DNA from 4 places in the Alteromonas sp. ABH4_452 genome. Region 1 is predicted to be linked to each of the others. Evidence: predicted binding sites of a transcription regulator. Region 1 holds the regulator's gene; each other region holds the start of a gene.
What was found. The regulator LexA, encoded in region 1, represses DNA repair genes until DNA is damaged. The targets are predictions, from matches to a motif close to TACTGTATNNNNATACAGTA.
Positions count from the first base shown of each region.

Region 2: a site for LexA is predicted at 3,121-3,140, ahead of ACYX4N_RS11495 (putative DNA modification/repair radical SAM protein). Genes of this name have one in related genera too.
Region 3: a site for LexA is predicted at 3,818-3,837, ahead of ACYX4N_RS03030 (YebG family protein). Genes of this name have one in related genera too.
Region 4: a site for LexA is predicted at 2,569-2,588, ahead of uvrD (DNA helicase II). Genes of this name have one in related genera too.

Region 1 is NZ_CM149973.1:443,532-449,135, forward strand. Features, by position in the region: gene ACYX4N_RS01925 (sensor domain-containing diguanylate cyclase) at 1-1,945, shown strand, start outside; gene lexA (transcriptional repressor LexA) at 2,119-2,745, shown strand; gene coxB (cytochrome c oxidase subunit II) at 3,328-4,491, shown strand; gene ctaD (cytochrome c oxidase subunit I) at 4,502-5,604, shown strand, end outside.
Region 2 is NZ_CM149973.1:2,675,506-2,681,109, forward strand. Features, by position in the region: gene trhO (oxygen-dependent tRNA uridine(34) hydroxylase TrhO) at 1-566, opposite strand, end outside; gene ACYX4N_RS11485 (VC2046/SO_2500 family protein) at 645-1,217, opposite strand; gene ACYX4N_RS11490 (response regulator) at 1,339-2,979, shown strand; gene ACYX4N_RS11495 (putative DNA modification/repair radical SAM protein) at 3,251-4,492, shown strand; gene ACYX4N_RS11500 (TIGR03915 family putative DNA repair protein) at 4,544-5,365, shown strand; gene ACYX4N_RS11505 (DUF6279 family lipoprotein) at 5,510-5,604, opposite strand, start outside.
Region 3 is NZ_CM149973.1:696,871-702,474, forward strand. Features, by position in the region: gene ACYX4N_RS03015 (methyl-accepting chemotaxis protein) at 1-1,076, shown strand, start outside; gene ACYX4N_RS03020 (ABC transporter permease) at 1,102-2,436, opposite strand; gene ACYX4N_RS03025 (ABC transporter ATP-binding protein) at 2,436-3,239, opposite strand; gene ACYX4N_RS03030 (YebG family protein) at 3,485-3,772, opposite strand; gene ACYX4N_RS03035 (GAF domain-containing sensor histidine kinase) at 4,040-5,275, shown strand; gene rpsF (30S ribosomal protein S6) at 5,477-5,604, shown strand, end outside.
Region 4 is NZ_CM149973.1:152,919-158,522, reverse strand. Features, by position in the region: gene ACYX4N_RS00660 (GGDEF domain-containing response regulator) at 1-296, opposite strand, end outside; gene uvrD (DNA helicase II) at 339-2,510, opposite strand; gene cysE (serine O-acetyltransferase) at 3,021-3,818, shown strand; gene ACYX4N_RS00645 (HAD-IA family hydrolase) at 3,856-4,596, opposite strand; gene xerC (tyrosine recombinase XerC) at 4,617-5,537, opposite strand; gene ACYX4N_RS00635 (DUF484 family protein) at 5,543-5,604, opposite strand, start outside.

The sequences.
Region 1 (5,604 bases):
TGATGAGATTATTGGTGCTGTCTGTCTTATCGATACTGTTCCTCGAGAAATTGATGCCAAATATCTTGAAGTGCTGAATAGAATTGGTGCGCTTGTTAGCCAGCATATTTCTCTTTCTAAAGAGCATGAAGCACTCAAGCGTGAGCATGGGCTAATAGAAAAGTCCCCTATTGTTCTGGCTACGTGGCGAAATACTACGTCGCTCAAACTGGTTCATATCTCAAATAATAGTGAGCGCGTTTTGGGCATATCGTCCCAAGATTTACTGAGCGGTGCAGTTGAGCTTGGCGATGTTTTAACACAAGACGCTGAGGGCGACTTTACGTTTGCCATGCAGGCGCATATGGAGGGCGTGGAAACGCATACCTGTCGTCTTCAAATAGCCACGCCCACACGTACCATTTGGGTAAGTATGATCTCTACGGCGAGTTTCCGTGAAGACGGTATGTTGTCTTCAGTTCAGGCGTTCTTATTTGACACCAGCGACCAAAAATATGTGGAAGACAAGCTCAACAAAACAAACCAGCGCATGCGGCTGTTATTGGAAGCCTCTGAATTGGGCACATGGGATTGGAATTTGGCCGCTGACGTAAACCAAGTAAACAAGCGTTGGTGTGATATCGTCGGTCTGGAATATGAGTACTATGACACCAGCTCTCGCTTTTTCAGGCAGTTAATTCACCCCGCGGACTATGTAAAAGTAGAAAAGCAATTAAACGAGCACATCATTGGTAAAAGCAAGGTTTTCAATACCACGTTTCGCATGAAACATACTAACGGCGCGTGGGTTTGGGTTGAAACCTACGGAAAAACCGTAGAATTTAACAATGCGGGTAAGGCTATTCGCGTTGCTGGTATTCATCGCGACATCACGCAGAGAATGGAAAGTGAGCTTCATGAGAAAAAGAAAACCCAGCTACTTCAATTTATAAATAAAACCCGTGCCTCTTATCTCCAGAACAACGATTTAACCATGGCCTGCCAAACGGTATTACCCGAGCTTATTGATATCTCGGATAGTCAGTTCGCTTTCATTGGGCAAATGAAAGGTGAAGGCGATGCATCGAAGCTGTTTATTCATGCTATTTCTGAAATAGTCTGGGACAGCAGCAGCTTTACGCAATACAACGAGTACAAAAAGCGAAACTTGTATTTCAGTAGTTTCGATAACCTTTTCGGTACCACAATTTTAACCGGTGAGGTAACGATTAGTAATGCCTCAGGAAGTCATCCAAACTCAAAAGGGGTGCCCCAAGGGCACCCCCGCATTAGTCGATTTTTAGGGCTACCGATTAAGATCAAAGATAGAGTGGTGGGCATGATTGGTTTAGCCAATAAATTCGAGCCCTACACCTTCGATGATGCTGAGTTTTTGCAACCTCTATTAGATGCATTAGCCGGTCTTTTCTATGCGGTTGAACTGGAAGAATCACGCGCGATAGCTGAAGAGAAGTTGCGTAAGCTGGCCATGACTGACTCGCTAACTGGGCTGTACAATCGACGAGCTTTTGTTGATAAATGCCATCAGCTCTCTGCACAAAGCAATAGAGTGAGCGTAGCGGTAATCGATATAGACCACTTTAAAAAGGTTAACGATACTTATGGACATGATGCAGGAGACCAAGCTCTAATTTCAGTAGCCCACCTCATCGAAGAATATTATGTGGAGCCCGATATTGTTTCACGTCTTGGTGGAGAAGAGTTTGCGATAGTAGCAATTTCAGACAACAAAAGAGACGAAGAAAGGCGATTTAACAAACTTCGAGAGGCTGTTGAAAAAACAGAAGTTAAATACAAGAAAGACACGATATTCGTGACAATAAGTATTGGTGCTGTCTTTGCTGAGGATAGCTTGAATCTTGACTTTAGTGTGTTACTTTCCAAAGCGGATAAACTGCTATATACGGCGAAAAAGAATGGCCGAAATCGAGTTATTCTAGAGTAATAAAAACTTTAGGCTGCGCGAGGTTTCACGTATTTGACAGCCTTAAGCCCCCTAGTTTTTATATACTAGGTGCTAGCCCCATGCAGCTTGCTCCATAGTTTCAAGACTTTGCGCTTGTTATTTGCTTTTAGGTGTATATACTTACAGGAACTGTATGAACAGACAGGTCTTTTATGCGCCCACTCACAGCTCGACAAACTGAAGTTTTAGAACTTATTAAAACAACCATGCAAGAAACGGGAATGCCGCCTACGCGCGCGGAAATAGCTCGTCAACTTGGTTTTCGTTCTGCCAACGCAGCAGAAGAACATTTGAAGGCATTGGCGCGTAAGGGCGTAATTGAAATTTTGCCTGGTACCTCGCGTGGTATTAAGTTAAATATCCCCCTCGAGGATACTGCACCAGAAGAAGAAGGCTTGCCTCTAATAGGGCGCGTGGCGGCTGGTGAGCCAATTTTGGCGCAAGAGCATGTAGAATCCCACTACAAGGTCGACCCTGCTTTGTTTCAGCCTCAGGCAGACTTTTTACTTCGTGTAAACGGCATGAGCATGAAGGACATCGGTATCTTGGATGGCGATCTTCTTGCTGTGCATCGCACGACCGATGTCCACAACGGTCAGGTAGTGGTCGCGCGGGTGGATGAAGACGTTACGGTGAAGCGTTTAGAGAAACGCGGTCGTGAAGTTTTACTTCATGCTGAAAACGAAGAGTTTTCGCCAATTAAGGTAGACCTTGCCAGCGAGCCTTTTGCTATTGAAGGTATTGCCGTAGGTGTTATTAGAAACGCCGACTGGATGTAAGGTTTTAGCATCTTCAATCAAAAGCGGCGTATTAGCCGCTTTTTTTATGCCTTTTAGTACCATATTTTAGTTAATTTTCTTAGGTTAGCGTTTGTTAGTATGTCTCAAAACTACGAAATCTGGCATCACCATTGTGCGAAAGATATGTGCTATTTGGCCCGAGAATGAATTGGCTAATACACATTTATTATTTGAAAGTTTGTTTGAAAAATAGGACGAGCGATGTGTTAATTGTTGATTTTATGACCAAATGAAGCTTCATCCTCATCAACACCCCGTTCAAAATGCGCGTTTGATTTTTTAAGCGCCGCGAGCACGCCCAATACCCTCTCCAACAAAATTGTAACGTAAGCCTGCCACAAGAAATGGTTAAAAATTAGCCTCTTCATTAAATTTTTAATAGAAAAGACTAGACGACACGACATTATTGCGCAATTCTTATACAGAGATTAACAAAATAATAACAATGACTCTAAATTTGTTTTACAAGTTGAGGTGATGGGTCAATCGTTCGCAAACCATTTGGTAGGGCAGCGCGCAGAATAATCAGCGTTTTTGGTCTTGCTATTACGGAGGTGCTGAGTGAAACAACTAACGACCGTTTTTGCAAAGTGGTGTTCAATAATACCATTTTTGCTTTTCTCCCCTTTGCTTCTTGCACAAGAAGTTAGTGAAGAAGCCTCTTCGCTTAATTTGAGACGCGGTGCTACCGACATCAGTGGGCAGGTCTATGATCTGCATATGTTGATGTTCTTCATTTGTGTAGGTATCGCGGTTGTAGTTTTTGGCGTGATGTTCGCCTCAATGTATCTGCATAGAAAGTCTCGTGGCGCCAAGCCCGCTAACTTTCATGAGAACGTGAAGGTTGAAATAGCGTGGACCGTTGTACCTTTTCTTATTCTCATCTTTATGGCTGTGCCTGCGGCAAACACGCTTATTGCGATGGAGGACACGTCTGAGCCTGACATGACTGTGCTAGTAACAGGCTCACAGTGGAAGTGGCACTACAAGTACATGGACAGCGACGTAGAATTTTACTCACTGCTTGCTACTCAGCGTGAGCAAATAGAGAACAAATTTCAAAAAACCGACAATTATCTGCTTGAAGTTGACCGTCCGTTAGTTATTCCAACTGGGAAAAAAGTGCGTTTTCTTATTACCTCTGACGACGTTATCCATTCGTGGTGGGTCCCGGATTTTGCTGTGAAAAAAGATGCAAATCCAGGCTTTATTAACGAGTCTTGGGCCAAGGTCAATGAGCCTGGTATTTATCGCGGACAGTGCGCAGAACTTTGCGGAAAAGACCATGGCTATATGCCTGTTGTGGTTATCGCTAAAGAGCCAGCTGAATTTGATAAATGGATGGGCGAGCAGGAAGAAATTGTTCGTAAAGCGAAAGAAGAAGAACAGCGCCTACTTTCTATGAATATGTCTATGGATGAATTGATGAAAGAAGGCGAGCGCGTTTACAACGCCACGTGTGCAGCGTGCCACATGCCAAATGGTGAGGGTTTACCCGGTGTATTCCCAGCACTTAAAGGCAGCAAGATGGCGTTAGAGGACCAGCAAGGTCACATCGACATTGTGCTTCATGGTAAGGCAGGTACGGCCATGCAGGCGTTTAGCAAAATGCTGAGCCTTAAAGAAATTGCTGCGGTAGTCACTTACGAGCGCAATGCGTGGGGTAATAACACTGGCGATATGGTTCAAGCCAAAGACGTCAATGCTGTGGCAAACGGAAACTAGGAGCAGACAAATGAGCAAAGCAACTGAAGTTATTTCGCCAGATACCTCTGCGACTCATGGTGGTCACGTACAGGGTGATCATACACATAATGACCATGAACACCACGATCATATTCCGAAAGGAATAACGCGCTGGTTGTTTACTACTAACCATAAAGACATAGGCACACTTTACTTGTGGTTTGCCTTCATTATGTTTTTGGTTGGCGGCGCAATGGCCATGGTTATTCGCGCTGAACTGTTTCAGCCCGGCCTACAAATTGTAGAACCAAATTTCTTCAATCAAATGACCACTGTGCACGGGCTTATCATGGTGTTTGGTGCCGTAATGCCAGCCTTTACAGGTCTCGCGAACTGGCTCATCCCCATGATGATTGGTGCCCCAGATATGGCATTGCCGCGCATGAATAACTGGAGCTTCTGGATTTTACCTGGCGCCTTTTTGATTCTGCTTAGCTCGCTCTTTATGGAAGGCGGCGGCCCTGCTTTTGGTTGGACTTTCTACGCACCCCTTTCAACGACTTACAGTGGCGATTCGACAGCATTGTTTGTGTTCTCTGTTCACATCATGGGTATCTCATCCATTATGGGTGCGATTAACGTGATAGTGACTATTTTCAATATGCGTGCGCCAGGCATGACCTGGATGAAAATGCCGTTATTTGTATGGACTTGGCTTATTACAGCGTTCTTGCTGATTGCGGTAATGCCAGTGCTTGCTGGCGCGGTAACCATGGTATTGACAGACAAGTTTTTCGGAACCAGCTTCTTTGATGCTGCAGGTGGTGGCGACCCGGTGATGTTCCAGCACATTTTCTGGTTCTTCGGGCACCCCGAGGTCTACATCATGATCTTGCCCGCTTTCGGCATTATTTCTCAAATTGTCCCTACCTTTTCTAGAAAACAACTGTTTGGCTATGCCTCTATGGTGTACGCCACGGCGTCTATCGCGCTGCTTTCTTTTGTAGTTTGGGCTCACCATATGTTTACCACGGGCATGCCGGTGTACATGGAAATGTTTTTCATGTTTGCCACCATGCTTATCTCAGTGCCCACTGGAGTAAAAGTGTTTAACTGGGTAGCCACCATGTGGCGCGGCTCACTAAGTTTCGA
Region 2 (5,604 bases), 2.2 Mb from region 1:
TAGGCTGTCGATTTTTCACAGCGAATGCCGCCAGTACAGAACATGGCCACTTTTTTATTTTTTGTCGGGTCGAGTTCTTTTTCTACGTATTCCGGGAATTCACGAAACGTGTCGGTTTTAGGGTCGATGGCGTTCTTGAAAGTACCAATTTCTATTTCATAACCGTTTCGGGTGTCGATTACCGTCACATCTGGGTCGCTTATCAGTGCATTCCAGTCTTTAGGCTTAACGTATGTACCTACGGTTTGGCGAGGGTCGATACCTTCAACGCCCATGGTCACTATTTCTTTTTTAAGTTTCACCTTAGTGCGATAGAACGGCTGTTCGTCGTGAAGTGATTCTTTGTAAGAGATAGGATTGATACGCTCATCGCTATTCAGATAAGCAAGCAATGCGTCGATACCCTCGCGAGTACCTGAAACAGTGCCATTAATGCCTTCGTGGGCAAGAAGAAGTGTACCTTTGATACCATTTGCTTCCATAGCTTCTAGAAGCGGCTGGCGGATTTCTTTAAAGTTTTCAAGCGCAACAAATTTATACATTGCGCATACAATATATTTAGACATATTTTAACCTTTGCTGATTGGAGCGTAAGACCAGTGCAAAAATGCGGCGCGGAATATAACAAAACTGAGCGTTAAAAACTAGGCGATATTTTCAAATGAAGAAAAGTCTGGCGTTGTAGCTTGGTGCTTATCTTTCCCATATTTCTCGTCATAGACGTCGCCTTGCGAAGATATAACATCGTAAAGTAACGTATTATCTTCTTTTATGGCGTTGTCATACTGCTTTTTCAATCGTTTCTGGGTAGCTAGACTGCAGTTATCTACAACGTCATCCGGAATGCGCTTTGCGTCATCGGTTTGAGCTAACGGCGCGGGTTTCATACTAAGAAAAAGGCGTGCACTTTCATAGTCAGTAGCGAATAAATTTGAGTGCACATGCATGTCTGTCCACTCATTTTCGCTGACGGACAACGACGGTCGCCTGTAGTGATTTAACGCCGCAAGTTGCGCCTCTATACTATTCGCGGTGTCAGCGTCTGAGGTTGCCGCTTCAATTTCAAACGGTTCAGCTACGCTGTGTTGCTGCATTGCAAGGTATAACGAGAACAATGCCCCCTGCGATGACGCTCGAGCAAGTACACCACTTCGCTCCCAGTAAATACTGGGGTCTATTGTTGTTTGTTCATTTGCTGAGGCTAAATCTGGCGACATACGTACACAATGCTGTTGTTATATACGTATGTTGTCGGCAAGATAATGTTTTTCTTAAGCTTATTTTCTAAAGTTAGATATACTTCTAGTTACTGATAGCCGGTTTATTCACGGATTCGAAATGCAATTTAGCAACAAACAAGTATTGATTGTTGAGGATCAACGTCCTTTCCTTCTTCTTTTGAAAGGGCTAATGCATTCAATGGGTGCGTCTGATGTTGTGACTAAGTCTTCTGCTGAACAGGCAGTATCGCTTTGTAAAAAACATAAATTTGATATTGTCATTTGTGACTTACACTTGGGCGCTGATACCAAAAATGGCTATGAACTCATAGAAGAGTTGCGCACGCGAAGGCTTATTAACCCCACCTCAGTATTTATTCTTATCAGTGCTGATAGTGCTCGACCGGTTGTGCTTGGCAGTATTGAACGCCGCCCAGACGATTTTCTAATAAAGCCCTTCTCACAAGTACAGTTAAAGTCTCGCATTGTTCGTGCATGGCAAAAACGACAATTTCTTCAGCAAGCGTTCAACTTAATAGAGCAAGGTGAATACAATAGCGCTGTAGATCATATTGAGACTCTTTTAGAAAACCCCCAGCACTACAAAGGACACTGTGAACAACTGCTAGTTGAACTCTATTGGCGCATCTCTCAACCTCAAAAAGCTCTAGATGTATTAAAAGAGTATATCGAAGGTAGACCTGTACTATGGGCACAAATAGCAATAGGTAGAACCTACTTGCTGTTGAACGATTATGAAAAAGCGATATCCATTGCCAAGAAAACGTTAAAACGCAACCGTTTCAATGCTGATGCTCATGATATTCTTGCGCAAGCACACCACGCCTTGGAAGCGGGTGAAAAAGCCTTAGATGCAATTAAGGAAGCTATCAAGCTGTCGCCCTTTTCATTACCTCGTCATTTTAAGGCTTGTGAAATTGGTCGGGAAAATGACGATTTAGTGCTAGCAGCCAACTCTAGCCAAGCAATTTGGAACCTATCAAAACGCACTGTGCACAAAGCAAGCTTACATTGGTGCACAATGATACGCAGCCTACTTGATGTTGCTGAATCAGCTGATGACAAAAGCCAGCGCAATAAGTATCAGCAAGAAGCTTTACTTACGTTACAGCGAGGTAAGTTCGATGAGCACCTATATAGAATCGACAGGGAGTTCGACGTAGAAATATTTGGCAATATTGTAAATGCAAGAATAAGCGCAATTGATGGGAAACTCATTGATGCAAAGCGTCATCTGAATACATCGCAAATACAGCTTGATGATAAATACGTAGAAGTACCTACAGCGTTTATTCCAGATAGCATTAACGTTATGTACAAACTAGGAGAGTTCGACGACGCGCTGCAGTTGAATTCTCTACTTTCATCGAGAGGTGAAGAACTCGACCAAAATAGTTCTTACATGCTAAAGACACAAGCGCAAAAAGCACAAAAAAGCCTTGCTAGTTATCAGCAGTTTAATCGTGAAGGCATTCAACACTACCAGCAACAAGACTTTGAGCGCGCTAAAGCCTCGTTTGCGCTTGCTCAGGGTTTCGCACCTGTTAACACTGGTGTCGCACTTAACTTGCTTCAATGTCTTCTTCAGATAGCCATAAAAGAAGATAAGGCGGAAATGAAGTTAATAAACGAATGTAAGCGTTTATTTAAGCTTATTGATGACATGACGCTCAAAGCGCCGTACAAAGAAAAGTACGAAAATATTCGAGATGAACTTTCTAAGTATATTGGCTTTTGAAATCCAGTGACATATTAGTTCTTTTAAAAGCAAACCTACCTTTATTATCACTGGTAATTCATGCCCATAAACCCATGCATCTATGCCATAGCCTGCTTAGGCTAACATTAAATCTTACCCTTCTGTCGCCGTGATTAATTGTACTGTATATACATACATGCTATAACGCAATACCACGTAGCCTATGGCCAAAAAAATTCCCGTATCCATGATTTGGTGAAAAATACTAGGCTGCTTGAATGTAATTGGTTAAAGGAAGTAAACATCGGCGATGCATGACAGACTGATACAAAAACTTGAAATTCTTTCCGATGCGGCCAAGTACGACGCGTCTTGCGCCAGTGGTTCAGGAGGTAAACGACAAGCTGGGAAAACCGAAAAGACCGGTATAGGTTCGCTTACTGGTGGCTCGGGAATATGCCATAGCTTCACACCTGATGGGAGATGTGTTTCGCTGCTTAAGATCCTTATGACAAACTACTGTATTTATGATTGCCATTATTGCATTAATAGGGTTTCAAGCAATGTTCAACGGGCGCGATTTACAGTCAAAGAAACGGTAGATTTAACCCTAAATTTTTATAAGCGCAATTACATTGAGGGTTTGTTTTTAAGCTCTGGAATTGTGGGTTCGCCCGATATCACTATGGAAAGCATGGTACGTATTGCAAAATCGCTACGTCTTGATCACGGGTTCAAAGGATATATTCACCTTAAAACTATCCCGAATGCGTCGCCAGAACTACAAGCAGAAGCGGGTCTTTATGCTGATAGACTTAGTATTAATGTGGAAATGCCTACACAGTCTTCGCTAAACAAATATGCACCAGAGAAAGATCTTGGCGATATTCACGGTTCGATGAATACATTAAAAGAAAAAATCGCTGAGCATAAAATAGACAAAACATATTCGGGCAAACGCCCTCCCCGTTTTGCACCTGGAGGGCAGTCTACCCAAATGATTATAGGTGCCGATGGGTCAAACGATAAAACCATTTTAGGTACAAGCGTTAAGCTCTATAGCGATCAAAAACTACGACGTGTCTATTACTCCGCATTTTCCCCTATTCCTGATGCTTCGGAAGTTTTACCACTAAAACCTGCGCCATTGATACGAGAACACCGCCTGTATCAAGCGGATTGGCTCTTGCGTTTCTATGGTTTTGGCTTAGATGAAATCTTACAAGACGACATGTTAGATATGAACTATGACCCGAAGCTTGCATGGGCATTACGTAACCGTCATCTATTTCCTATCGATTTAAACAAAGCTGACAAGCAGATGCTGCTGCGCGTTCCCGGTCTTGGAGCGCGAACGGTACAAAAGATTTTATCTATAAGGCGTAATACAAAGCTCAACTGGATCGACCTTACTAAAATGCGGCTACCTCTTAAAAAGTTGAAGCCTTTTATCAGTGTTGGAGATTACTTTCCTGATATACATTTACTCGACAGTAATAATTTCGAGCTTCAGTTTAAACAGCCTAAACAGTTTGAGTTGTTTAGCGCTTGAGTGGGTTGTTAATGCAGCTAAGTTTAGCCCTAGTCTAAAAGGTAGCTTTATATGAAGACCATTACCATTACTTCAGTACCTGGCTTTGATGAATGGCGGGAAGCCTCTCGAGAGTGCATTGCTGAGCGTATCTCCCCTGAACATATTATTTGGCAGAGCGCTCATTCAGTACAAGACGATCTGTTCGGTAGTGGTGCTGAGCCATACGAAAGCAAAAGGCCGCGAAAAAGGTCGCGAAGCAAGCTTAGTATTCCTAAACCTACACTGATGCTTTTAAAGTACGCCCTGTGCCATAACGATGATAACCGATTTGCACTTTGTTACCGGGTATTGTGGCGTGTCGTTTATGAAAATAAGCAACTCATTCAAATGAAAACTGACGACGATGTTATCCAGCTTTTCGCCATGGCGAAAGCGGTAAAACGTGATGCTTATAAAATGAGTGCCTTCTTGAGGTTCAGAGAAATTGACGTAGAGGGGCAAGAGCATTTTGTTGCATGGTATGAACCCGAGCATTTCAGTTTAGAGATAAAGCTTAACTTCTTCCAAACCCGATTTAAGAATATGCGGTGGTCTATTTTAACGCCCTATCGTGCAGCTCATTGGGATACCGAAACCCTAGTACTAGAAGATAATCCCGATTCAAGCGTTGTTCCCGATGATGATCGCATTGAAAAATACTGGCTGACCTATTACGCCAATATATTTAATCCTGCACGCATCAAAACAGGTGCGATGTTAAATCAGATGCCTAAGAAGTACTGGAAAAATATGCCAGAGACGTCGCTAATAGACGATATGATTAAACAATCGGACGCTCGGGCTAGAAAGATGATCAGCGATGGCAATAAGCTCGGTGTTAACAAAAAATAGCCAATATGAACTGTACTAATATTACGGGGCTAAGGCTAATATAACTGAGCTTATATATCAGAGCTTAGCCCGTTAACTCAGGGCCAAAGCTTTGATTATACGTTGGTTTAACTGTGGACTAGCACTGGCTCTGTAAGAACCAACTTAGTCTCTAAAGTTCTCTACAGTATCAATCAGGTCATCTATATTTTTGATAAGGGTCTTTCGTTGCTTGTCAGTTAGGGTGGAAAAAAGCTCGG
Region 3 (5,604 bases), 250 kb from region 1:
CACATGGCGCTGTTGCTGCTGGCATAGCGCTACTCGGCGCTATTATTTTAATGTTGGCTCAACAAACTAAAGCCAAAAAAGATTGGCACGGACTACTTGCGCTTAGCCCTGAAAGCTACGCAAATGAAACGGTGTCACAAACCTACTTCCCAGATCCACCACATATAAGCCAAGCTAAACTCGCGCTAGGCTGTGAACTTGCTAGAAATCGCACGGCATTAACCCGAATTAAAGATGCATCAACAGGTCTTGAGAACATAGCTAATACAACCCACCATCAGGCAGAAAGTACTAGCGCCGCCGTTGTACAGCAAAACCAAGCTACTCAGCAAATAGCGTCTGCCGTGACGCAAATGAGTCAGGCTATCCAAGAAGTGGCTGAGCGAGTTGAAGGAAATGCGAAAAGCGCAAAAACAGCCGCAGCTAATGTAGAAACAGGTAACCAAAAAGCTGAACAAGCCATGCAGGCAATTGTTGCTTTGCGCGAGGCGGTAGAGTCAATTTCAACAACGGTAACTGAGCTCGCTCAGTCAACCAGTGATATAGGTGAAGCGGCCAATATTATATCCACCATTGCCGAGCAAACTAACCTACTTGCGCTTAATGCTGCCATTGAAGCAGCTCGGGCAGGTGAGCAGGGAAGGGGGTTTGCAGTTGTTGCCGATGAAGTACGTACATTGGCTTCTAAAACCCGTGAATCAACCGATAAAATTCATAATATCATCAGTGAATTGGCTGAGCGTTCCGATCGCGCTGTGCGGGTATCCACAGAAGGGCTAGCTTCAGCAGAGCACGGCAGCATAATTGTGGAAGAAACCCGAGGTGCATTATTTGAAATAAATAACGCGGTGAAAGGTATTGCTGATGCTACGGTAGAGATGTCTTCTGCTGTAGAAGAACAAAGTACGGTGGCAGAACATATTAATCAACAGTTGGTTGAAGTGGCTGATGGCGCGTCTGAAACTCAGCGCTCCTCTGAGGCATCGCTAGCAGCGAGCCACGATTTACGCGCTACGGTAAATCAAGTTCACGAGCTTATTTTGCGCTTCAGTACAGACAAGCGGGTAGGAGAGTAGCCCTCTCCCCCCGTGTGGGCTTCGTCTAGTTCGTATTGAGCCCAGCATGTAGGCCGCGTTTATAGGCGGCAACGGCTGGGAACAGCGAAACCAAGTAGGTGCACCCCAATATAAGTAAAATGATAATAACGCTGCTTTGCCCAAACAGCGGACTACTTAAAAACAATCCATAGGTACTGCTTAACCAGGGTTTTAGTATGCTCATAAGCCCTGCTACTAAGCCTAAACTCAGTGCGGCACTCACAATTGTAAGCAGCATAGCTTCAATTTGTATGAGTAGCAGTAAGGTAAATGGCCCTGCTCCTATGGTACGTAAAACAGCGATTTCTTGATAACGCTCACGCATAGTTGCAAGTAGCATAGTCGCTAACCCAATTAGCGCGCAAATGACGATAAGACCGGAAAGACCAAGCAATAGCGACTCTACATTTCCCATAATTTGCCAAAGCTCAGCGAGCGCCATACCCGGTAGTATCGCCATAAGCGGCTCTTTTTTACTTTGGTTGATTTGATACTGCAGCTGTAGCGCTGTAACGCGATGTTTTAGCCCAAGCATCACCACAGATACTGACTCAGGCGTAAACGCTTCGCTGTTGTACGTCTCATGTTCACCGGTATGCTCGCCGTGCTCGTGCTCGTGCTCGTGCTCGTGCTCGTGCTCGTGCTCGTCTTCGATGGTTTTATTACTCGATTTACGGCCTAACATTGAGGTGGGCGAATGCTTAGGCCCTGTGTGGGCCTCTTCAAGTCCCTGCAAGGTGACATACACAGCCTTATCCACCGGGGTGCCTGTTTTATCTAAAATGCCGGAAATAGTAAAAGGGTGATCGTCGTGATTATTGAATGAGACACTGCCTAAGCCGTGAGAAATAATAATCTCATCACCCACTTCATATCCCAATGATTCCGCTATATCAGCACCAACTACCGTAGATAGCGGCTGTGTAAATGTCGCTCCATCAGATAATTTTAGTGACTGCATGTCACCGTATTTAAAGTGTTCAAAGAAGCTGTTGGTCGTACCTACCACTCTAAAGCCTCGGTGAGTATCACCTAAAGAAAGTGGAATGAGCCACGAGACCTGTTCGTTGGATTTAAGCGATGCAACACTCGTATATTCAATGCCCTTAGTGGGTGTTCCTATATTAAACACCGACGACAATAGCAGGTTAAGCTGGCCGCTCGGTGCGCCGACAATAAGGTCAACACCTGACACTGTACGCGTAAAGCTGGTTTTCACTTGGCTGCGAATTATATCAACGCATAAAAGCAAACTAATGCTGATGGTAATGCTTAACAGCGTAAGTATTGCCGTTGTTTTTCTGCGCTTTAGACTTTCAATAGCAATAGTACTTAGCATTACGCACGCTCCTGTGCTTGCTCAATGCCACCGAATGAGGATATTGCATGGTTCGAGCTTGGGCTCAATTCACTAATACTGCAATGACGGTCAAAATAGCTCTCCATGGCTTTATCATGGCTAACGAAAATCATTGTGCTCTTACCTGCAACCTCTTTTAACAGCGACATAAAGCTATCTCGCGCATCGCTATCTAACGCCGAAGTAGGTTCATCGACAATTAATAGCTGTGGGTCATTAATGAGCGCTCGGACTATAGCTACCCGCTGCTGTTGGCCAATACTCAAAGCATCTGCCTTCGCATGTAGTACCTGTGAAGGTAGCTGTAGCTTGTCGAGTAAATGGAGAAGTTTATCTTCTCCCGCCGTTTTAGTTGTTTTACTACTTGCGAAGTACACCGCAGCGTTAATATTTTGCGCCACAGAAAGATACGGAATAAGGTTGAACTGCTGAAAGACAACGCCAATATTGCGTGCTCTAAACTTGTCTCGCTGACGGTTTGATAAAGAAGAGAAAGGCTGCGACAACAAAGTTATGTTGCCTTGGGTGGGTGTCAAAGTACCGCATAACAAATTAAGCAAAGTACTCTTTCCGCTACCCGAAGGGCCTGATAGAAAAACATGTTCACCTTGTGGCACCTGCCATGCTTTTATATCAATGACGGGCGGGCTTTCTTTACTGTACGAAAACTGTAAATTGTTTACTTCAATTGCTGGGTTGCACTCTTCTATCAATGCGTTGTGCTTTTCAGACACTGCGTTGCGCTGGGAATGAGTGCTATTGTTTTTATTGATGGTATTCACGCTAAGCCCGACCTGTATTTACGTCTTATATTCACATTAGCAAAGGCGGTACCTTGTTTCTTATTTGTTTTCCTACTTATTCAATCAGCTAGAAGCAAGTAAAGAACATAGCACCGCTTAAAAGTGATGTTATCAAATAACATCACTTTGCAAAGACATGTTATCAGAACTTACGCATTTAAAGCGGCAGTTGCTCTCACTTATTGTTCATCATAACGATATAGAGGGCGAGTTGAGCTACATTATCAGCCGTTGGCCTGCAGCTTTACTACTTCTGCGCTTTCATCTTCTAATACGCTTTCTGCTGTAGCGCCTTTAAATATTTTGCCGACTTTATCTTTGTTTTTCGCCAGCATGATTGTGAGTTCTTCAACCACGCTATCGTCTAGCTTAATGCCTTTAGCATGAATATATTCAGCGAGGTTATCTGCTGCATCAAGCATCTTATCGAACTGATCCGCTTCTTTTTTGTCGGTAGTTACCAATTTTTCTACCCCTTTGTGCGTAACAACATACTGTGTGGTAATGGCCATGGTAGGTCCCCTGTTTATTAAAGACACAAAAACTGTACAGTAAAATACTGTATAAATAAACAGTTATTCGAAAATATTCTTGTCATTATCGGTAACATTGCCGCTGATTATACTTTAGTGTAGTTTGGCTGCTTCATGTACGCTTGGATTCAAAGTCCTCGAAAACCGTAAATTAGTAATTTATTTCGGCGTCCGACACACCTGGAACAGTAGAATTGTCGCGTTCATAAGCACGCGCTCGAAAAAAGGAACTCTAAAGTTATGGTAGTGAGTGAAGCTGTTCAACAAGATATTCAGGCTATCGATGCAATCGAAGCAGTCCCTCATATAATGCAAATATTGGCCAGTAGCTTAGATTTGCGTTTCATCTGTGTTGCGAGAGTCACCGAAGAAGCATGGACAATGTGTGCCGTATTAGATAATGCAGAATTTGGTCTAACGCCTGGCGATCATTTGGAGATTGAAACTACCTTTTGTAGAACCGTAAGAGCCAGCAAAAAACAGATAGTGATTAATCATGCTTCTGCTGATAGTGAATATTGTGATAATCCCATTCCTATTATGTATGGTTTTGAAAGTTATTTCTCCTACCCTATCTACGATGCAAATGGTGACTTTTTTGGAACGCTTTGCGGCCTAGACCCAGAACCTAGAGAGTTACGTAACGAGCTTGTTCACGGGCAAATTAGCGCTTTCGCTAAACTTATATCTAGTCAAATTTTATTAAAAGACCAGATGGAGCGTTCACAGGCTCAGCTAACCGATGCAAGAAATATTGCCCGCCTTCAAGAGCAGTATATTGCTATTTTAGGTCACGATATTCGGACCCCTTTATCTTCCATTCAAATTGGTATCAGCTTTCTTGACGACATAATAAAAGACAGTCAAATAGCCAGTACGGTTCAAGTACCTGTATTCAAAGCTGTATCGAGAATGAAGAATAGTGTGCAGAGGATGACGCGTTTAATTGAAGATGCTATGGACTTTACTTATAGCCGTATGGGCGAGGGGCTACCTGTGAAAATGGCAGAGGCAACCAGTTTAGCGCAACAATTGAATTACACGGCTGAAGAGCTAGCTTCTGCTTACCCTAATTGTACTATCAGAACACATATCGATATTACCGAGCAGTTGGTCTGTGACGAAAAACGGGTGTGTCAGCTTTTATCTAACTTATTGAAAAACGCTCTGGTTCACGGCGACCAAGCGCATCCGGTATATGTGAAAGTCATCACCAACCGAAACGATTTCATTCTCAGCGTGCAAAATAGCGGTACACCAATATCTGATGATGCTAAGGCGCGTCTTTTTCAGCCTTTCTGGCGTAAAGAAAGCAGTGCAAAAAACGACGGGCTAGGGTTGGGGTTATTTATCGCATCAGAAATTGCAAGGGCGCACCAAGGTTCGTTGAGCGTGACTTCTGATTTTAACGGCACAGAATTTACCCTTTGCTTTCCTTTAACCCGTGTTTCTTCTCTTCCATTTGAAAGCGTTTCGCAATAACCGCGAAGCGCGATTGATACAAGCACTGTCAATACGAGCTCTGTCAATAATAGTTAGCGCAAAAATAATCGCCAAAGTTGATTAATGCTTGTGCAACGATGTTTGTGTGCGTATAATGCGCGCCCTTACAGCCATCCCAATTCGTTCCTTGTCTCCATACAGTCGGCTGTACTGTCGAGGCTACAACCGTAAGGAGCTATAATGCGTCATTACGAAATCGTATTTATGGTTCACCCTGATCAGAGTGAACAAGTACCTGGTATGATCGAGCGTTATACTACTATCCTAAAGCAAGACGGTGGTCAGATTCATCGTTTAGAAGATTGGGG
Region 4 (5,604 bases), 290 kb from region 1:
ACAACATCGCGCTCAAGGACTTTGTCGCGGATAGCATTGTCTAGATTTTCTGTTGTCGCAATGGTAGGAATGAAGGATTCAACCGCAAAGTCGATGGCTTCGCCTTTTGGCGCATCGGGTAATGAGTAAGCAACAATGGCGCACAAAAAACTTTCTGGTATTTCTTGTGCAAAGCGAGCCTTTCCTTCGGTGAGCGACGTTGCGCCCACGGGCGTAAGGCTCGAACGGCGTACTAATTTAGCGATAAGTTCAAGGTTGCCTTCACCGTTTTCGATGATCAGCACGTGTTGCTGCATACATTCCAACTTAGAGTTAGGCTACCTTGCCAATTAATAACGTTACGCTTTCTCCAGCTTTGCGTAAGCAAGTACCAGCCATTTGCTGCCAAATTCATCGAAGTTTACTTGAACTCGGCCATGCTCACCACTACCTTCGTAATTTAGCACAATGCCTTCGCCGAATTTACGGTGCACTACGCGCTCACCCAAACTAAAGCCGGTTTCTTCAAAACTGGCGTGTGAGGTTGCTTGGCTAAAGCGGTTATGTACAGGCCGCGAGATGGTGGATTTAAGTCTGACTTCTTCCACACAATCTGCTGGCATCTCACGAATAAAACGCGAAGCCGTATGATACTTATCTTGACCATATAATCGACGACTTTCTGCGTAAGTGATATACAACTTTTGCATAGCGCGAGTCATACCAACATAGCAAAGTCTGCGTTCCTCTTCCATTCGACCTGGTTCGTCGTTGGTCATCTGGCTAGGGAACATACCTTCTTCCACGCCGGCTAAGAACACCAATGGGAATTCAAGGCCTTTTGCAGTGTGGATAGTCATCATCTGCACAGCGTCTTGGTCTTTGTCCGCCTGAGTTTCGCCTGCTTCAAGGGAAGCGTGGGCCAAAAACGCGGCCAGCGGCGACATCTCTTCGGCTTCTTCTGGCACGATAAAAGTTTTACATGCACTGACGAGTTCTTCTAAGTTTTCTAGTCGAGCCTGAGCCTTTTCACCACGCTCAGCCTGGTACATGGCGTACAGACCAGATTGGCGAATGGCTTTATCAGCCTGTTGGTCAAGCGGTTCGTCTAATGTGGCTTGTTCAAGCTCTGTAATGAGTAATACAAAGCTTTGCATAGCGTTTAACGCACGGCCTTTAAAGCCACCTTCGTTTATAAGCAGCTGGCTGGCTTGCCACATAGAACAGTTGTGCATACGCGCAGTGTCGCGTACTTGCGAAAGGGTTTTCTCACCAATACCGCGACTTGGGGTGTTTACCACACGCTCGAAAGCAGCATCGTCGTGCGGGTGGCTCACCATACGCATATAGCCAAGGGCATCTTTAATTTCTTGGCGTTCGAAGAAGCGCAAACCGCCGTAAATGCGATAGGCCAACCCTTCGTGTAATAAAGCTTCTTCCAGTACACGGGATTGGGCGTTGTTTCTGTAAAGGATAGCGGTGTCGCTAAGGGCGTTGCCTTGATTTAGCCAGTCTTTAATTTTTGAAACAATGAAGCGGGCTTCGTCGAGTTCGTTAAAACCGGCATAGACAGAGATAAGCTCGCCCTGAGCATCTTCTGTCCACAGCTCTTTTCCTAAACGGCCTGTATTATTGTCGATAACCGTATTCGCTGCTTTCAGAATGTTCCCAGTAGAACGGTAGTTCTGCTCAAGGCGAATAGTGGTAGGCTCATTAAAGTCTTTTAGAAAATGCTGAATATTGTCTACGTTTGCACCGCGCCAGCCGTAAATAGACTGATCGTCGTCGCCAACAATCATAATGTTGTTATTGTCGCCGCTACACAGCATACGAAGCCATGCATATTGAATATTGTTGGTATCTTGGAACTCGTCAACTAACACAGCACGGAAACGGCGTTGATAGTGAGCCAACACTTCAGGGTTCTTTGCCCATAACTCATGAGCGCGCAGCAATAGCTCGGCAAAATCAACTAAGCCTGAACGGTCGCAGGCGTCTTGATATGCAGCGTAGACTTCACGCATGGTCTTTTGGATATGATCGCCATGGGTCTCGATATGCTGAGGACGCAGGCCTTCGTCTTTATTGCCGTTTATGTACCACTGAATTTGACGCGGGGCCCAATGTTTTTCATCTAAATTCATGGCTTTTAGAATGCGGCGAATCAACCGGTACTGATCGTCAGAATCGATAATCTGAAAGTTTTCAGGCAAGTTAGCTTCAGCGTGGTGTGCGCGTAATAGGCGATGTGCAAGCCCGTGGAAGGTACCAATCCACATATTGTGCAGGCTGCGACCCATCAATGACTCAATACGGCCGCGCATCTCTTTCGCTGCCTTATTGGTAAAGGTAACCGCGAGAATAGAAAAAGGTGCGATGTTTTCGACTTCCATCAACCACGCAATGCGATGCACTAATACGCGGGTTTTGCCACTACCTGCGCCAGCTAATACTAGAGCATTAGACAATGGGGCTGCTACTGCTTCACGCTGTTTGTCGTTAAGCTCGTCTAGCAGTCGAGATACATCCATAGTTGGCACCTGTTAGTTGATATTGTTACACATTCAGCAGCACGCTATTATGCCATCTGACTGTTAATTTATACAGTCCAGTTTTTTACCGTTTTCGTTAAGTAAAAGCGCGGTTATTTGGGTGTTTAAGATGTGCAGTTATACGGGTCTTTTATTGAAAGAAATAGGTGTTTTAACCGTTCTAATTAAATTGTTATAGTGCTTAATGTTGCCAAAGGCTGGCCCAAAGGTGCATAAATCAAAGATACAGTTATTAGCTATAACGAATTAATACGATAAATTGATCGAATTATGCGCTTGGCAGGTATCACATCGGTATTGCATCACGCCAAACTCGGGTAAACTTTCAGCTCTTTTTCTTTGGCAACCTCTGCACTTTCATACAAGGCGAGAGTTAGTCAAAAAGTTAAGCCATTTTAGGCAAGCTGAAAAAGCACACGGCCCCAATTTATTAACGACGTACATTGGCACACAACCAGCTCACTAACAGCACATTAACGGGATATGCTCATGACTGCACTCTCTACGCCCATCGATTTCTGGTCGACGCTTAAACAAGAAGCGCAAATTGTTGCTGAAAACGAACCTTTGCTATCTAGCTATGTGCATGCCAGTGTTCTTGCGCATCATAATTTTGAGTCGTCGCTAAGCTTCATTTTGTCAAACAAAATGGCAGATGACGTGATGCCTGCGCTTGCTATACGTGAGGTGTTCGACGAAGCCTACTTGTTAGAGCCAGGTATTAGCGAGGCAGCCATTGCTGATATTATGGCGATTAATGCGCGTGATGCCGCAGTGAACGATTACCTTACTCCTTTACTGCACTTTAAAGGTTTCCATGCCGTGCAGGTGCATAGAATGGCGCACTATCTTTGGCTTCACGGGCGCCACCAATTAGCCCTATTTTTGCAAAGCCGCAATTCATCAAGCTTTGGTGTAGACATTCACCCAGCAGCGCGAATTGGTAAGGGCGTTATGTTCGATCACGCAACTGGTATTGTGGTGGGCGAGACTGCGGTGGTAGAAGATAATGTGTCTATTTTGCAGAGCGTTACGTTAGGCGGTACGGGTAATGAGTCGGGCGACCGTCACCCCAAAATTCGCCAAGGCGTGTTAATTGGCGCAGGTGCCAAAATTCTAGGGAATATCGAAATCGGTGAAGGCTCGAAAGTCGGCGCAGGTAGCGTTGTATTAAATAGTGTTCCGGCCCACGTTACCGTAGTGGGCGTTCCTGCCAAGGTAGTTGGGAGACCGGTTTGTCAAAGCCCCTGTGAATCCATGCGCCAAAACGTCCTAGAAGATAACTAAAGCTGTGGGGTCAGAGTCCTGACTCTGACCCCATTATTCATAGGAAGTGGGTTAAGTCGTTGAGGTTGTCTAGTGCGACATGGGGAAGTACGCTAACGGGCTCCTTGGCGAGTACCATGGGTCTGTTACAGGCAAACCATGCTGCTTGATAGCCAGCGTTAATTGCTCCTTGTACATCCTTGATAATATTGTCGCCTACATGAAGAATGTGTTTCGGTGCAATGTGTAAATGTGCTGCGGCTTCATCAAACATGTCGCGGGCTGGTTTCATCGGGCGCGATGTGCTGGCGTGGAGAATGGTTTCAAAATAACCATCAATCCCTATTTTTTCTGCGTTTACATTACCATTAGTAATGCCGATAAGCGGTAATTGACTACTTACTGCCTTAAGTGCTGCGTGTACATCGTCAGCCAATTCAAAGTTACTTCTTGAGTCGTAAAAGCAGTTAAAGCAGGCCCCTACCGCATCACTAAGTTCACCACTGTTGGTCAGGTCTGTTTTTAACTCTTCGGGAGCCGTATTCGATAGTGCGGCGGTAAGTACTACACGTCTAAGCTGCCCCATATCAGAAGCCAAGCGCGGGTCCTTTTTTATGGCAGCTTGCTTAAGTGCTAGCCAGTCGTTAGCCGACAGCGCGTCGGCTGACTTATGGTGCCTAGCAATATGCGCTTGAAGCGCTTCTTCAGCCCGTCGAATAATAGGTTCGTTATCATAGAGGGTGTCGTCAAGGTCGAAGGTCATTGCCTCGACTTTGTTGATAGACCTGAAAAACTGCATGGTAAAACCTTAGGTTTGCTTTATTTTTTATGCGCCCGCGGATGAGCGGCATCATAGACATTGGCGAGATGCTGGAAGTCTAAATGGGTATAAACTTGTGTTGTCGACAAGTTAGCGTGCCCTAACAATTCTTGAACCGCACGTAAATCGCCACTGGATTCTAATACGTGAGTAGCGAAAGAATGGCGCAGTTTGTGAGGGCTTACTTTCTGCGATAAGGACTGTTCTTTCGCCATTTTATCTAAACGATTTGCAACCTGCCTGTTCGATATTCGGGTTTTGCGTTTACTCACAAAAACCGCACTTTCATACGGGGAAGCGTAAGCTGGCCGAACTTTTAACCAGGCATTAAGGGCTTTTTGCGCATGTCGGCCTAATGGGAGTATCCGTTGCTTACTTCCTTTACCCATGACCTTCACCGTACCGTCTTTTAGACAGTCGGCTAAATTAAGCCCGGTAAGTTCGCTTAAGCGTAGGCCACAGCCATATAGCAGTTCAAACATGGCTACATCTCTTAACTGCATGCCTTCATCATCGTCACTGCTCTGAGGCGACGCATTAAGTAACTGCTGCATCTCATCTACGCTAAGCTGCTTAGGTAATGGCTTTCCCTGTTTAGGAGCTTGAATGCCCTCAACAGGGTTGCTGAATAGCTGCTGGTGGTCAATAAGGTATTGGCAGAATGTTCTTAGTGCCGATAGTCTAAGTGCGATACTTCGGGGGCTATGCCCAGACATTTTGGCATCAGCCATAACACGCTTAATATCGCTTGGCGTGAGCCCAGACCATTCGTAAAGCCCAAGTAGCTTTGCCACTTCAGTTAGCTGGCGCTGATAATTTTTGATGGTGTGTAGGGATAAACCACGCTCTACCTGCAAATGAAGTAGAAATTTATCGAGCCATTGCTGGCACTGTTCGCTGATTAAGGCGTCTGTAGACACTACACCTAATATCCCATCATTTCAGGCAAGATAATATTTAGAACTTGCTGAAGCTGTTGTAGCAAAA